Regions from separate parts of the Anaerobacillus sp. QJM3NY_32 genome, predicted to be linked through region 2. Evidence: riboswitches for the same ligand, from Rfam matches in the RefSeq annotation. Region 2 holds a riboswitch; each other region holds the start of a gene.

Region 1 (4,177 bases), 670 kb from region 2:
AATTTACTGTAGTTTGCTCCATAGGTGTTCGTTTGTATCACGTCTGAACCTGCTTCTACATATGCGCGGTGTATGTTTAATACTTGCTCTGGATGCGATAGGTTTAACTCTTCAAAACATTGATCTACCCCATATGAATAGAGAAGTGTTCCCATCGCGCCATCACCGATTAGAATATTGTTTTTTAATTTATTAAGGAAACTCATAGTTGACCACTCGCTTCGGAAGCGGAGTATTGCTTTCTAATAGCTGCAAATCCAATTTTGAAATCTTTTAATAAATCATCAGGATTTTCAAGTCCCACAGACAATCGCAATAATCCATCTGTGATGCCTTGTTTTCTTCGTTCTATAGGAGGCATAGAAGCATGTGACATTCTAGCTGGATAGGAGAGAATTGATTCTACGGCACCAAGACTTACCGCGAAAACAGGAATTTGAACATGCTTTGTGAATAGACGCACGGCATTTTCATCAGGTAACCGAAAGGACAAAACTGCACCAGGACCAGCGGCTTGATAAATATGAGTGGAGTGACCAGGGTGATAAGAAAGCCCTGGATAAAAGACTTCTTCTACCATCTTTTCTTTAGTAAGAGCATGCGCAAGACGAAACGCAGATCTAGACGATTGATCTAGCCGACAATGCAATGTTTTTAAGCCACGGAGAACTAACCAGGAATCGTGAGCGCTTAAAATCGATCCAAACGAGTTTTGCAGGAATGCAAGCTGTTCCGCTAATTCCTCACTTTTTACGGCAGCAAGACCAGCGACGACATCGCTATGTCCTGAAATGAATTTCGTAGCACTATGCAATACGATATCGGCTCCGAAGTCTAACGGACGTTGTAGAGCAGGTGTCATAAAGGTGTTATCGACAAATGTTAAACAATTATTCGCTTTAGCTAATTTAACAACGGCTTGAATGTCAGTTACCTTCAGCAAAGGATTAGAAGGCGTTTCGATATAGATTACTTTAGTATTGGATTGAATACCTCTCGCCACTTCATTTAAATCTGTCATGTCTACAAAAGTATGTTTAATTCCAAATCTCCCGAGAACGTCGTGAATCATGCGATACGTCCCACCGTAGACGTCTTCAGATATAAGAACGTGATCGTTTTGTGAAAGGAGCATAAACGAGGTGGCGATAGCGGCCATCCCAGAAGCAAACGCAAATCCCTTAACCCCACCTTCAAGATTGGCAATTGTTTCTTCAAGCGCTTCGCGAGTGGGGTTGCCTGAACGACTGTAATCGTATTTTCCAGGTTGGTCAAAATCCATCTGATGAAATGTAGAAGCCTGTTGGATAGGGACGCTAACAGCTCCCGTAGCTTTATCAAATTTGTGATCGTTATGAAGAAGTTTTGTTTGAAATGTATAATCAGTATTTGTCAATTTGAACAACCTCCTCTTTAAAAATGGACAATGCTTGATTCAGGTCCTGTATTAAGTCATCAATGTTTTCAATCCCAACAGAGAAACGTAGCAGTCGATTGCACACCCCTTTTTCAAGTCTGATGTCTTCTGGTATCTCAGCATGAGTTTGCGTTGAAGGATATGTGATAAAGCTTTCTACCCCTCCAAGACTTTCAGCAAATGTGACAAGTGTTAATTTTCTAAGAAAGAGATCTACCCATTCTTCGGAGCGCAATCTGAAAGAAAGCATCCCACCTTTATCTGGATAAAAAACGTCTGTTATTGCTTCATGATTTGTTAAAAATTCAGTTATCTTTCTGGCATTCTCTTCATGCTGCTTCATTCTGAGTGGCAAGGTTTTCATGCCTCTCATTAATAACCAGGAATCAAAAGGAGAAAGCACAGCGCCTGCACCGTTTTGGTATTGTTGGATTTCAGCGCAAATATTCTCACCTTTTGCAACCACAAGCCCTGCGAGAATATCATTATGACCGCCTAAATACTTAGTGGCACTATGCACGACGATATCCGCCCCAAGCAGTAGTGGGTTTTGTAGAAGAGGGGTGAACAAAGTATTGTCTACAATAAATAATAGGTCCCTGTTTTCTGTTATCCGTGCAATTTTTTCAAGATCTGTTAATTTCATTAATGGATTAGATGGATTTTCAACAAAAATGGCTTTTGTACGGTGAGTTAGGAGTGATGAAAGTTGTTCATTTCTTTGTGTATCAAAATATGTGAAGGAGATACCATAATGTTTTTCAGCATGGGCAAATAATCGATAAGTCCCACCATACAAATCATCTGAGACGAGAATATGGTCGCCGCTTTTGAATATGGCAAGGATTGCTTGAATCGCAGCCATTCCGGAACTAAAAGCAAATCCCTGATCACCATGTTCGAGTTCTGATATAGCGGATTCTAAAATGGATCGTGTCGGGTTTTTGGTTCTTGAATAATCGAATCCGGTGGATTGACCGATGCCTTCATGGCTATACGATGTGGAGAAGTACACTGGAGGATTTACCGCACCGGTTTTAGTATCTGAATGATTACCTAATTGGACAAGTAGTGTTTCTAACTGTTTATTCGACATAATCAATCTCCTTTTCATTGAATAAGGGCAATAAAAAAAGCCCTCTATAAGAAGAAGACTTTGGTTGCTCTTCTTCTTATCTTCCAAGTTGAAATCAACTTGCTGGAGTTAGCACCTTACCAGAAAATATCTGGTGGTTGCTGAAGCTTCATAGGGCCAGTCCCTCTGCTTCTCTTGATAAGAATTGAAAATATATGGAATTTTATTGTGTCGCTTTTTTCATAATCTACATCACTTTAAAGTGAAAAGCAAGGGATTTGAGTAAATTATCAAAATTTTTCTTCTGTTGAATCATTTGCTCGCTCGTTCGTTACACGTTTTTTTGGTAACGGGATTTCTTTAATCGTAAGATAAAGTAGCATGATGGCCACAATCCAATAAAGTAGGAATCCTAAAGGGACTGCTGTTTTAATGAGGGCCATAATCGCAAAGAAGAGTGTTGGAATTGTTACTGAATAAACAGATAAGACCCAAAGTTGTTTATAAGAAGCTTTTCTTCCGGTAATACTTCTCAATAGTAGTCCAATTGTAGCTAGTACGGTAACTCCTATAAACTTAAGGCCGGTTTGAAACAAATAGATAACGAATATCAGTAACGGAATAAAGATAGGGAGCAGGTTGTCCAGATTATTACTTAGCTCATTAACATCTTGCTTCGTGAAAGTCATCGAACTAAAGTTACTGTAATTAAACTCCTGTCTAGCACCGCTATCTACAACGATTACACGATCTTTTAGGAATGCGATAACGGAATCATATTGATCAACATCATCAGGCTTTGTCTGGTCTGTCGCATCAAAAATAAAAGTATTTTCATCATTTTGTCGAATAAGCGGTTCAGACTGTTCACTTGTTAAAGATCCGTCCTCTAAAGTGAATTCTGGTAGATCTGACATATGTGTTTTGAGATCCTCATAAGCGTTTGTAAAGGATAGAGCCGTCATAATTCCTACTGGCACAGAAGAAAGGAACATAAGTAAAAACACGTACAATATTGGCTTGCCTAGCTTTTGAAAACGGAATCTGGCCATCATCTTAGGGGAAAATAAGCTGTAGTAAAGTTGTTTAAAAACGTTCAAATTAATAATCTCCTTTCTAAATGTGGAGCGTTTCTCCACCCAATCAGTTTATCTTATATAGAGAGAAGGGAACAGTATTCTTGGTGAAACTTTATTGAAATAAATTTGTTTTCAGCATAATATCTTTACAAATCTATATTAACTCTTTACAAAGGGGGGAGCGATGTAGATAATAGACAAGGGACTTTGTTGAGTATTGTCGAAAAAAATAAAACATAAGTGCAAGGGGTTGAAATGATGGAACTCAACGTTCAGGAGATGATCTTTCAGTTTGTGGGAGGTCTTGGTATTTTCCTGTTTGGACTAAAGTATATGGGAGACGGCCTTCAACGATCAGCAGGTGATCGATTAAGAGACATTCTCGATCGTTTTACGACTAACCCGTTTATGGGTGTGCTCGCTGGGGTCATTGTAACTATTCTCATACAAAGTAGTTCAGGAACAACGGTTTTAACAGTCGGTCTTGTTAACGCAGGATTTATGACTCTGAAGCAAGCAATTGGCGTTGTAATGGGTGCGAACATTGGTACAACTGTTACAGCATTTATTATTGGTTTTCCTATTAAAGATTACGCACTTCCAATT
Region 2 (4,177 bases):
GAACTTCTACTAACGCCTTGATCGCTTCATTGTCTTCGTCACCTTTGTTTACTGTAATCACATTCACATATGGTGAGTCTGAATCTTCAAGTGCGATGGCATCTTCTTGAGGATTAAGCCCTGCATCAATCGCATAGTTTGTATTGATCATCACTGCATCACCTTCACCTTGCTGGTAAATCTGCGGAAGCAGTGAAGCCTCAACATCTGTTTTGAAATCAATATTCTTAGGGTTTTCAGCAATATCTTCAACCGTTGCATCTGAAGCCTTTACGCCTTCTTTTAATGTGATAAGACCCTGTGCTTCAAGTAATGAGAGCATACGTCCATGGTCAGAAACAGAGTTACTCATTATGATCTGAGCACCATCAGGAAGCTCATCTAAGCTCTTGTAATCCTGTGAGTAAACACCGATTGGCTCGATATGAATGCCTCCAGCATTCACGAAGTCATAATTATCGTTTTCTTCCATTTGCAAGTCCATATAAGGAATTGTTTGGAAATAGTTTGCATCTAATTCACCATTTGCAAGCGTCTTATTAGGTAGAATATAATCCTGGAATGTTTTAATTTCAAGCTCTATTCCTTTTTCCTCTAACATCGGCTTAGCTTCTTCAAGAATTTCAGCATGGGGGATGTTTGAGGCACCTACTACGATTTTCTTCGAATCTTCACCGTCACCAGAACCTTCGCTGCTTCCGCCATTATTCCCACACGCAGCAAGCACTGCAAGAGCAAGAACTACGATTAGCGATAAAAACTTTTTCATCATAATCTCTCCTTTTCTCCTCATTATCTTTTGTCTATTACTCGTGTTGCAATGTCTCCACAAACCTGAAGAATCGCAACAATTACTAATATCAATACTGTTGCAACAAGTGTCACATCAGGATTATTCCTTTGGAAACCTTCAAGATAAGCTAGGTTTCCGAGACCCCCTGCGCCTACAACACCAGCCATAGCGGTGTAGCTTACAAGAGCTATCGCCGTCACAGTAATCCCTGAAATAAGGGCTGGCATTGCTTCTGGTAGAAGCACTTTAAAAATAATCGAACCATTGGATGCTCCCATTGACTGAGAAGCTTCAATGACCCCTTTATCTACTTCACGTAAAGCAATTTCAACCATCCTCGCATAAAATGGCGCTGCTCCTGCAATAAGGGCTGGAAGGGCAGCATTAGCACCTAGCATCGTCCCTATAATGTAAACCGAAAGAGGGATCAGCAAGATAATCAAAATGATAAATGGTATGGAGCGAAATAAGTTCACGACTCCGGCAATAATACTATTCACAAATTTGTTTTCCCATATGTTCCCTCTACCTGTTAGAAACAACAATAAACCAAGGAGGATTCCGAGAATAAACGTTGCCAGAACCGAAATTGCCGTCATGTACGCTGTTTGTAGAGTGGCTTCCCACATAGATTCCCACCTGACGTTAGGAAATAACGATTCAGTCATTCGTAATCACCTCCGCTTTAACACCTTGGGCCTGCACATAATTCAAGGCCTTTTCTACCACAGCTGGTTCCCCTTTAAGGAACACAGAAAGTTTTCCATAAGGACCATCCTGTGTATGAGAAATCTTCCCTTGAATAATGTTGACTTCCACATCAAATTCACGAATCAACTCTGTCACAAGTGGTGAACCTGTTTTTCCTTTCACAAAGGTAAACTGAACAAGTTCTCCATCCTGACTCGTTGCCAGATGTGCAATCGATTCCTTCATTTCTTCAGGCTCGCTTAGCTGATTAACAAAGTCTTTCGTAATCTCTTCCTGTGGATGGTGGAAAACTTCAAGGACAGAACCATTCTCCACTACTCGTCCATTCTCCATAACGGCTACACGATGGCAAATTTTGCGTATGACGTGCATTTCATGCGTGATGAGGACAATCGTTAGGCCAAGTTTCTGATTAATTTCAGTCAGAAGTTCTAGAATGCTATCCGTCGTTTTAGGATCTAAAGCAGAAGTAGCTTCATCACAAAGCAAAACCTTTGGATTGTTAGCAAGTGCTCTCGCAATACCCACTCGCTGCTTTTGTCCACCACTTAGCTGTGAAGGATAAGCTCCTTCCCTACCTTCGAGTCCAACAAGGTTAATTAATTCATCAACACGCTTCATTCTCTTTTCTTTCGGAACACCTGATATTTCAAGAGGAAAGGCGATGTTATCACGTACCGTTCTTGACCAGAGAATATTAAAATGCTGGAAAATCATACCGATTTCCTGTCTTGCTGCACGAAGATCTTTCCCATTAAGAGAAGATAGATTATTACCAGCTACTGTGACTGTCCCATCAGTAGGTCTCTCAAGAAGGTTAAGCATTCGAATTAGCGTACTTTTCCCAGCACCACTGTAGCCAATAACACCAAATATTTCGCCTTTTTTGACTTCAAGGTTAACATCCTTAACGGCTTCCACCTTCCCGGATTTCGAAAAGAAGGTCTTATTAATGCCTTTAAGCTCAATCACATGTCTCACATCCTTTATGCATTTGCATGATCAGCTACCTGAAAAAGGACTTCAGTCCCATGCCTTTGTTCTTTATTTCTGTGCACTTAGAAGCCTAATTCGCTTATCACTTTGTATAGTAAAGTAAAAAAATGCCCTTCTGCTTTGAGCAGAAAGGCATTTGATAAATCGATGTCTTCCTCTCATTTCTCAAAGCAATCGCTTTGCAGGAATTGGCACCTTTTCAAACGAGTCGTTTGACGGTTGCCGGGCTTCATAGGGCCAGTCCCTCCACCTCTCTGAATAAGAGATATATAGTTGTTATTACTTTACTGTGGTTAAGTGCTAAATGAATTCTAGCATGGTACTTTATGAGTGTCAATTACTGAGCAAAAAGTCGGAATAATCTAAAATATATACTTTGAATCCCATTAGAAAACCATCAGCTTATTCGCCTGATGGTTTTCGCTCGTTGAGAAAGTTGTTTATAAAGGGATATTTTCGCAAGATCCGCATTCCCTCCACTAACAACAACACCAATTCTCTTACCTTCTAAACGATTTGACTTGCATAAGACAGCAGCTATCGATGCAGCACCCGCACCTTCTACAAGCGTTTTGTGTCTCTCAAGCATAAAGACAATCGCTGCAGCAATTTCTTCTTCTGACACGGTTAGCATATCATCAACAAGCTCTTCAATAATTGGAAAAGTTAATTTTCCAGCTTCTTTCACAGAAATACCGTCTGCAATCGATTTGACAGATTGAAGGACAAGAGGACCAGTACCTTTAAATCGATTCCATGTCGCAGATGCTTCAGAAGCCTGGACTCCGATGATTTTCACGTGAGGAAAGAACGACTTAATCGCCATCGCCATTCCAGCTAACAATCCTCCACCTCCAACAGGTACGAGAATCGTATCTAAGTCAGGACATTGTTGCATCATTTCGAGTGCAACCGTTCCCTGTCCTGCCATTACTTCAGGATCATCGAAAGCATGAACGAATGTGGCCCCTTTCTCAACACGCTCACGATCCGCTCCACTAAACGCTTCGTTATACGATTCTCCTTCAAGAACAACCTCTGCTCCATAAGATCGCGTCGCATCAATTTTGCTTGTCGGTGTATGGACGGGCATATAAATCTTAGCTTTAATTCCACGCTCTCTAGCAGAAAGCGCCACTCCCTGAGCATGGTTTCCAGCCGATGCAGCAACAATCCCTCGCGCTGCCTCAATATCCGTTAGCGACGCAACTTTGTTATAGGCACCTCGAAGTTTGAAGGAACCCGTTCGTTGAAGGTTTTCCATCTTCATGAAGACATCTTTATTTGTATAATCATTAAGCGTTGTCGACTGCTGAAGCGGGGTCCTGTGGACGGCTTCCAGCAAATTCTCCATTGCTTTTACGACATGAACGTTATATTTCTCCTGGTAATTCCCAACGTCATTCACTCTCCTACAAGTTGTTTTTCTTCATATAATTTAATTTTATCTTCGAGAGATAAAGTTCGAGATACTTCATCCCATCCATTTAACAGCATTTCTTTCCAATAAGGATCGATCTCGAACGACGCATTTAGTCCTTCTCCATCAATTACTTGCTGTTTACTTAGGTCTACGCTAAGTTCGTATCCATCCTTTGCTTTTTGAAAAAGCTCCGAGATCGTTTCTTGATCAAGAGCGATAGGAAGTATACCGTTTTTTACACAGTTGTTATAAAA
Region 3 (4,177 bases), 360 kb from region 2:
TCTGGAAAATAACCCTGAGCTGCTCCCCAAGATTGATGTCCAGAAATCACAAACACTTTTTGAAACTGCCCATCCTTAAGCAATCGTGGTAATTCTTGAAGGATACCTGATCGACATTCATAATGTCCTGGCGTTGCTCTTACCTGAATTGATTCCATCTTTTCTTCCTCCTAAATCTGATGAACAAACTGATCATGAAGTTCATTTATTGAAGACACACCTGCTAATGACAATGAAATACAAAGATCTTCTTTTAACTTAATCCTTCTTCAAACGAGCGGAGAGAACATTCCCAAACGATTGGAGTCCCTGAACAAGGACAATAAGGAGAAATACCGTAACGTACATCACATCGACTTCATATCGCAAATGACCGTATCGATAAGCGAGATCACCAAGCCCACCTGCTCCAACGAGCCCAGCCATTGCCGTTGCCCCAATCAGTCCAATTGTCGCAATCGTTAATCCAAGAACGATCGATGAACGAGACTCCCTTACAAGAACATGCCAGATAATGTGTCTGGTTTTTACCCCCATTGCTTCATAGGCTTCTACTACTCCACGATCGACCTCAAGAAGAGCGGACTCCATCAACCTTGCGATATACGGCGCCGTAAAGACAACGAGCGGCACAATCACACCTTTTACTCCAATTGTTGTACCTGCAATCATTTTTGTAAAAGGTAAAATGAAAAACAGTAAAATGATAAATGGAATCGACCTGATCACGTTTATAGCCGCATTTAATATGCGGAAAAGAACTTTATTTTCTAATGCTTTTTCAGGTCTAGTTAAAACAAGTAGCACACCAAGCGGGAGCCCAATCAACACTGAAATCAGTAGTGAGATCCCAACCATTTGAAATGTTTCAATAATCGCGTTCCAAATGTCTGCACCCCAAAGATCAATAAACTCCGATACCTTAGCTGACATGAGCTTCCACCTCCTGAACATAGCCTTCTACTACGACGCCACTTTCCTCTAAAAACGCAACGGCCCGAGCCGTCTCTTCCGCTTCCCCATCTAAATGAACGACTAGCCTACCAAAAGGCTGATCCTTCAGTTGTGTAATGTTCCCTGCTAAAATGGACGGATACACGTCGAACTTCTTACTAACAAGCGCAAGAGCGGGACTACCTGATTTCTCCCCAATAAATGAAAGATTCACGATCTGACCACGCTCTTTCAATCGAGACACAAGCGACTCTGGAAGCTCATCCTGGAATAACGACTGAACAAATCGTTTGGCCGTCGTTGTAGCAGGCTTACTAAAGATATCGATCACTCGCCCCTGTTCAATCACCTTCCCGTTCTCCATCACAGCCACTTCATGACATATTTTCTGGACAACGTGCATTTCATGCGTAATGAGTAAAATCGTGATTCCAAAATCACGATTGATTTGTTCCAATAAAGATAGGATTGATTCTGTCGTATCTGGGTCAAGGGCACTCGTTGCCTCATCGCACAGTAGCACTTCAGGTTCATGAGCAAGCGCACGGGCAATCGCCACACGCTGCTTCTGACCACCTGATAGCTGGGAAGGATAAGCATCCCGCTTATCCGATAACCCAACGATACCTAAATATTTATCAACTCGCGCTTCAATCTCTTTTTTACGAAGACCCGTAAGCTTCAGCGGAATAGCAATGTTTTGATACACAGTGCCTGTTTTCAATAAATTAAAAGACTGAAAAATCATCCCGATGCGCTGTCTTGTTTTTTGAAGCTTTCCAGTAGACAAAGAAGTGAGCTCAATGTCATTGATAAATACCTTTCCATCTGTCGGTCGCTCCAGAAGATTCACCATTCGGACAAGCGTGCTCTTTCCAGCACCACTATAACCGATGACGCCATAGATGCTTCCTTTCTCAACTTCTATGGAAACATCATCAACCGCCTTCGTAATCGTCTCACCGCTTTTATACGTTTTCGTTATATTTTCTAATCGAATCATCGTGCTCACTCCTCTTTCGAATTACCAGGATGCAACAACAGAACCGTTAAATTCGTCCTGGATAAATTGCTTCACTTCATCTGATTGATAGTAGTTCACTAGCTTTTGAATACGTTCATCATCTTTGTTCTCTGTTTGTGTTGCAATCACGTTCACCCACGGGGAATCTTCGGGTTCCATTTCAAGAGAATCTTCTTTCGGTACGCGTCCACTTTCCATTGCAAAGTTCGTATTAATTGCTGCAATCGCAAGCTCACCAAGCTGTCTTGGAATTTGTGAAGCTTCTAATGGAACAAATTCGAGATTATAAGGGTTCTTCTCAATATCTTTGATCGTTGCTTTAACACCAACGCCATCTTTCAACTCAATAATGCCAGCTTGCTCAAACAACATTAGCGCTCTAGGTTCACCTGTTGAATGGTTAGGCAAGCCAACTTTGTCGCCTTCTTGCAATTCATCAAGACTCTTATATTTGTCAGAATAAATTCCCATTGGGAAAGTAATCGTAGTTGCTACCTTGGAAAGCTCGAGTCCTCTTTCTTTTACATAATCATTCAAATAAGGTTCATGCTGAAATACGTTCGCATCCAATTCCCCTTCATCAAGGGCTGTATTTGGCATCACATAATCATTAAACGCAATCACTTCAATTTCAAACCCGTCTTCCGCTGCGATTTCCTTCACCTTGTTCATCACATCTTCATGCGGACCAGCCGTTACCCCTACCTTCAGTGGGCCATCTTCTGAATCTCCAGAAGCCTCATTTCCAGAACAACCTGCCAAAAAGACTAAAATAAGTGCACCTAATAAATACAATGATTTCTTCATTTCTCAATCTCCTTTAAAGTTCATATAGTAATGTAAAGCGTTTTAGCGCTAAAATATAAAAGCGCAAAAGTGCTTCGATCTGCTAAAATCCCCTCCCAATAAAAAAACTCCCTCTGTAAAGTACAGAGAGAGTTGTATCATTTCATCATTATCAGCAGCGCTGAACTCTCTCTCATCTTTCAAACGATTGCTCGTCTGCTGGAATTAGCACCTTTCTCACGAACTGAGATGGTTGCTGGGCGTCACAGGGCCAGTCCCTCTGCCACTCTTGATAAGAGTTTTCAATATTATTTAACTATTTTCAATAGTATAGTATCTTTCTCGAAGGGCGTCAAGGGAAGATCTCAAAAAGTGCCTGTCACCGCCCGCTATTTGTCGAAAGATTTCTTATTGTCTTCCTTCTAGGTAATTGTCGAACCAGTTTCCTAGATGCTTAAGTCGTTCCACTCGTAGTTCTGGATGACCGCTTCTTGATAAATTATGATCAGAATCTGGGAATCTTACAAACATCGTTTCCTTCCCACGATGCTTTAAAGCCACATATAACTGTTCTCCTTGCTCTATAGGGCACCTGTAATCATTTTCGCTATGAAGAATTAAAAGTGGGGTTTCGATTTGGTCCACATACTTAAGCGGTGAATGATGCCATAGCTTAGCAGGGTTTTCATCTAAATCACTTCCAACTTCCCACTTTGTGAAAAAGTATCCGATGTCACTAACGCCATAGAAACTCTGCCAATTCGAAATGGAGCGCTGGGTAACCGCTGCTTTGAATCGATCGGTTTTCCCAACAATCCAGTTCGTCATAAAGCCACCGTAGCTTCCTCCCGTCACGAAAAGTTGAGCTTCATCAATAAAGGAATACTTGTTCAAAGCGGCATCAACACCCGCCATCAAATCCTCATAATCACCCCCACCATAATCTCCTCGGCAACCATTCACAAACTCTTGTCCATATCCCTGACTACCACGTGGATTCGTATAAAGGACAACATATCCTTTTGCTGCAAGAAGCTGAAATTCGTGCATAAATGAATTACCATACATCATATGTGGTCCACCGTGAATTTCAAGAATAAGGGGATGTTCCTGATCTTCCTTAAAATCCTTTGGCTTCATGAGCCAGCCCTGAATCTCCAAACCGTCTTTCCCAGCGTATGTAAACATTTCTGGTGTCGAGAGATCCAGGCATTCGAGAACGTCAGCATTTGATTGAGACAAACACAGTTCATTTACCCGATCTCCATGAAACGAAAGCGTATAAATATCGCCAATGTTAAGTGGATCGCTAATTGCAACAGCCGCTTCATTCGCGCCTGGCAAGTAGTGAAATGCATAATGGTGCCTGTCACCACCCGCTATTTGTCGAACCGTGCAATCTTCTCCGACGAA
Region 4 (4,177 bases), 2.1 Mb from region 2:
ATATAACCAGTCAAACGTATCTTGCATATCATAATATTCATTGTGTCGTAATGACGCACTCATCGATGGTTTGTTGTTCTCCTCTCCTAGGAAAGTCCCATCATCTTACCTGACCTTATGAGTTTCACTTAAATAGTTTATTAATCGAATTTTAAGACTTGGGGCTATCCCTCCACTACTTATTATCATAGTTTCCTAGGTACTGTGCCCCTACTTTCACAAAGGTAAATTCATTTCGGTGTTATTATCACCTTATAGAAACCAGCCCGATTAGTAGTCGTTTGATTAAATGTCCTTTGCTTACAACGTTCCGATTGACTTAGCTGTACATATATCCGTAGGTGCTTACTATGAGCCTGTTAATTTATATCCTCATTGTTAGATATGCCGAATTTCTTAATTTGGATTCATACTTTTCGGTAATTAACTCTGTTAAGTACAGACAGAACATTTCTGTTCAGTAGCATTCTAGACCCTTACATTCGCAAGTTCGTCAGTTCTAAATGAACATTCTCACCATAGATATTTTATAGCACTCCGACTTATCTTACACTCAACCACCTCTGATTGCATTTCGTGGGTAGGGTATTAACCTTTATTCCTTACGGTGTAATCTCAGCCGACTTTACCACGCTTTAGACCCTACATAACTACTAATTATATAACGCCTAGTGGAGTATCAAGTAACTCGTTTCGGCCAACGTGACGGCTTTCATTCCAAGTTGCAGTCAATCAGTTGGATTAAAATGGTTTAATCCTCTCATTTCGTGCTAGGCACTTATAGAGAAACGTTTCGCACCCATATAAGCTTGATCACCATGTCGGTTGAGTGTACTCTCTTGTGGGGTAATGTTATAAGCATTCGATACCCCTCCGAGAGAATCAGCAATAATATGTCCTTCATCTAACACGTCACTTTCGACGCCCGGAACTTTTGCCTCATCAGAATAGTACCGTCCAGACGATAACACAGGTTCGTTACGATCATCTTGTAGAATGATTTCGTCAGCAACAACGCGTACGAGTTGTCCGTATTCATTCGTAAATGCCCAATATTCACGGTCACCGTACCCAATATCAACAACGACGTTAGGTTCTCGATGTCCAGACAAATCACCACCATCCACTTCAATAAGTTCGTATCCTGCGAACTGTTCATCATCTGTTGGGTCTGGTGTTTCCTCTTCTACTGGTTCATCAACAACCGCAGTGTTCGTTTCATCTTTTTCACTATTTTCATTTGTTTCAACTGTACTTACTTCTTGTGTATTTGTTTCTGCATTTTTATTGGATGCCTCTTCTAAGTTGGTACAACCAACTATAAAAATGATCGTTAAAAATAAGATGAAATAGTTCATTTTCGTTTTCATAATAGAACGCTCCTATAATAGGGAAATTTCGTAATGTTAAAAAAATCAAAAGAAAGAGTAAAAATGGATCCATTATTTCTTCTATCACTTTTATTATCCATTACATTGATAGTTTAATTTTACCACATTAAATAACTTCAAAAGCATTCAGAAAAAATACACGATTCATTTCAAAAATAGTTTTACAGCTTATTCTTAAAAGCATCCAAGTCTAATCCCTAAACATCCACGATTTCGAATCATCAAAATGAACTAGCAAAATCCTCTTCTATCAACATTGTCTCACATCACACTCTCAATATAATCCCCATTTCCTCTCACAATTTGAAGCCCCTGCTTCTCTAATTCCAGCCACAAATATCGATCCAGCGCATAAGGGGATTGCTGTTGTAGCGAAAGCAATGCATCCTCCGTAAGCAACAGTTCATAGGAGCGGTTTTCCTCTTTAACAGTGACCTCATAGTCAATCAACTTCATCACGATCACTTCATACGCCTCCTCCCACTCCTTCAGTTGACGTTCAATGACTTCTGCCACGTGTAATAAAAAACTTTCCCCGTCATAACTTTTCGCCATGACGCTTCGTGCAAATCGATTTACGTTCACAAACTCATCCCCCTTATTGTTATAAATAAGGTATTCAACAAATGAACAAAAAAGGCCCTTCATCGCAAATGAATGCAACAAAGAGCCTCCGCTATCCGCGCGTTATCATTCAAAGCCATGCTTTGCAGGTTGGAGCACCTTACCGCCTGGCAGGTTGCTGTGAAGTCAAAGAGCCCGTACTCTCGTTCACTCGTGATAACTTTATTTAATTGGTAATAGTTTACTTAATAATCGATGGAGTGTCAATTTTTTCTAAAAGAATTTGAAATCTATGCATTATTATCAATCACCCCTACTAATGATAACAGTCTAGTCGATATCTCATTCCATTCAGCATTAAGGTTTACAGTTTTTATATAGATGCTTTTTCCTGTTATTGAATAACCTGCATTTATTTCACGATTAATCGTTGGATACAGTAACATTCCTTTAATATCCCCTAAAAAGTCACTGCTGCTTACATAGGCGAATATTTGATATAAATGCCCCGTACGAACTTTTTCTTTATCTGTCCAATTACTAGTCGTCAATGTTTCACCATAATACTTCGTGTCTATAATAAGCTGGGAATTTGTTAGTTTATTTTCTACAACGATATCCGTTCGCATTTCTGGTAGAAGGGATAACTCTTCATCACCAACGGATTGATCTAAATTCCAGTGTATTTTAGGAGAGTGAATACAATAGATGCGGCTATCCAAATGACGACGGTAGAAATTTAAAACGAATTTTTCATAAAGCTTTGCCATTTGCCTATCTCTAATAAAAGATAGAAATTTCGTATCACTACCCTCTTCCCTAGAAATGAGTCCCTGATAAATTAGTTCACTAACACTCATCAACATTCTATAGTGGTAGTTGTTTCTATTAAATCGTAATGAACTAAATGTTTCATTAGACATTTGAACATCATGAATGTCTGAGAAATACAACCGAAGCTTTCGTAACTTCTTATTGAGTGTCTTATCTAGCATAGGGGCATTTAATAATAAATTGAAGGTTGCTTTTACGATTTGATTCAGTTTAATGTCTACTGAGAAGTTATCATATTGGCAAACCATCCTGCCGTTACGAAACGTTTGTTTTTTTATAGAATCAGCCACTTCTACTTTTCCTTTAAGCGTTGATACTTCTCTACGCTCCTGAATATAGCTTCTACTTAATCCTCTTTTTATTAAACTATTTGTTCCATTAATATAGATTCTAGCTAATAAATCATAGATATTATCAAACTTCTCACTACCAAATACATTTTCGTCTGATTGGTCGAGTACGTTCCACGCATAGCAAAGCATATGGTAGATGTTTTTAACGGGGATACTGCTATTACTCATAACAGTTACCTTAACAACTCTTCAACATAATTTTTAGCTTTATCTTCTTCATCGAACCAGTATTCGTTAATAAGTGGTTCAATCTCATACCTGATCACTTCATCATACCAATTTTCCGAATCGCTATAATGAGTAAAGTAACTATGCCCTATTCTAAAGCCTTTACCCAAATTAACATCATTTGCTATAACAGAGTTTATACTACCAATCTTATGTTGTATTTTATTTACTAATTCTTCACTAGCTCCTTGTTCCAAAAGATGATCTTTGAATTTTGCTGATTCAAAAGCCGGCTCCAATTCAACGAAGCAGAACCTTCTTCTTAATGCATAATCAATAATAGCAAGACTTCTATCTGCGGTATTCATCATCCCAATAATATATAGATTTTTAGGTACAGAGAACAGATTGTCAGAATAGGTAAGTGTTATTTTGTCTCCCCGCTTATCATTTTCAATAAGCATAAGTAACTCTCCGAATATTTTACTTAAATTACCACGATTAATTTCATCAATGATTAAATAGAAATTTTCATCGGGGTTTCTTGATGCTTCAAGACAAAACTTATAGAATGGACCTTCTTTCAGTTCAAAACCAGATTCTTTAGGTCGATACCCCATGATGAAATCCTCATACGAATAGCTCTGATGAAATTGCAGCATCATCACCCTTGATTCATCTCGCTCTTCCATCAAAGAGTAAGCAAGTCTTTTAGCAGCAAATGTCTTCCCTACTCCTGGTGCCCCCTGTAGAATAAGATTCTTCTTCCTAGTTAATAAAGATTTAATCGTTTCATATTGGCTTTCATCTATAAAAACTTTCCTTAAAAAATCTTCCTTCGTATATTTCTCTTTTTCTTTTGTTTGA

Evidence for each region. A riboswitch is a leader RNA that binds a small molecule or an ion and turns the genes downstream of it on or off. The one in region 2 is predicted to bind S-adenosylmethionine.
Region 1: it holds a riboswitch for S-adenosylmethionine, as region 2 does, so the genes downstream of both, AC0VYH_RS14555 (methionine biosynthesis PLP-dependent protein) here and AC0VYH_RS17815 (methionine ABC transporter ATP-binding protein) in region 2, are expected to answer to the same signal.
Region 3: it holds a riboswitch for S-adenosylmethionine, as region 2 does, so the genes downstream of both, AC0VYH_RS19585 (MetQ/NlpA family ABC transporter substrate-binding protein) here and AC0VYH_RS17815 (methionine ABC transporter ATP-binding protein) in region 2, are expected to answer to the same signal.
Region 4: it holds a riboswitch for S-adenosylmethionine, as region 2 does, so the genes downstream of both, AC0VYH_RS06575 (hypothetical protein) here and AC0VYH_RS17815 (methionine ABC transporter ATP-binding protein) in region 2, are expected to answer to the same signal.

Annotation. Positions count from the first base shown of each region.
Region 1 is NZ_CM149684.1:2,760,336-2,764,512, reverse strand. Features, by position in the region: gene AC0VYH_RS14565 (bifunctional homocysteine S-methyltransferase/methylenetetrahydrofolate reductase) at 1-206, opposite strand, end outside; gene metC (cystathionine beta-lyase) at 203-1,396, opposite strand; gene AC0VYH_RS14555 (methionine biosynthesis PLP-dependent protein) at 1,383-2,513, opposite strand; SAM riboswitch class I at 2,587-2,697, opposite strand; gene AC0VYH_RS14550 (DUF1189 domain-containing protein) at 2,783-3,592, opposite strand; gene AC0VYH_RS14545 (Na/Pi cotransporter family protein) at 3,830-4,177, shown strand, end outside.
Region 2 is NZ_CM149684.1:3,427,247-3,431,423, forward strand. Features, by position in the region: gene AC0VYH_RS17805 (MetQ/NlpA family ABC transporter substrate-binding protein) at 1-769, opposite strand, end outside; gene AC0VYH_RS17810 (methionine ABC transporter permease) at 793-1,461, opposite strand; gene AC0VYH_RS17815 (methionine ABC transporter ATP-binding protein) at 1,454-2,476, opposite strand; SAM riboswitch class I at 2,656-2,765, opposite strand; gene ilvA (threonine ammonia-lyase) at 2,898-3,908, opposite strand; gene leuD (3-isopropylmalate dehydratase small subunit) at 3,905-4,177, opposite strand, start outside.
Region 3 is NZ_CM149684.1:3,789,337-3,793,513, forward strand. Features, by position in the region: gene AC0VYH_RS19570 (iron-containing alcohol dehydrogenase family protein) at 1-158, opposite strand, end outside; gene AC0VYH_RS19575 (methionine ABC transporter permease) at 259-933, opposite strand; gene AC0VYH_RS19580 (methionine ABC transporter ATP-binding protein) at 923-1,957, opposite strand; gene AC0VYH_RS19585 (MetQ/NlpA family ABC transporter substrate-binding protein) at 1,979-2,785, opposite strand; SAM riboswitch class I at 2,955-3,063, opposite strand; gene AC0VYH_RS19590 (alpha/beta hydrolase family protein) at 3,173-4,177, opposite strand, start outside.
Region 4 is NZ_CM149684.1:1,218,314-1,222,490, reverse strand. Features, by position in the region: gene ltrA (group II intron reverse transcriptase/maturase) at 1-63, opposite strand, end outside; partial or broken gene AC0VYH_RS06580 (DNA/RNA non-specific endonuclease) at 801-1,370, opposite strand; gene AC0VYH_RS06575 (hypothetical protein) at 1,653-1,976, opposite strand; SAM riboswitch class I at 2,076-2,178, opposite strand; gene mcrC (5-methylcytosine-specific restriction endonuclease system specificity protein McrC) at 2,246-3,310, opposite strand; gene AC0VYH_RS06565 (AAA family ATPase) at 3,316-4,177, opposite strand, start outside.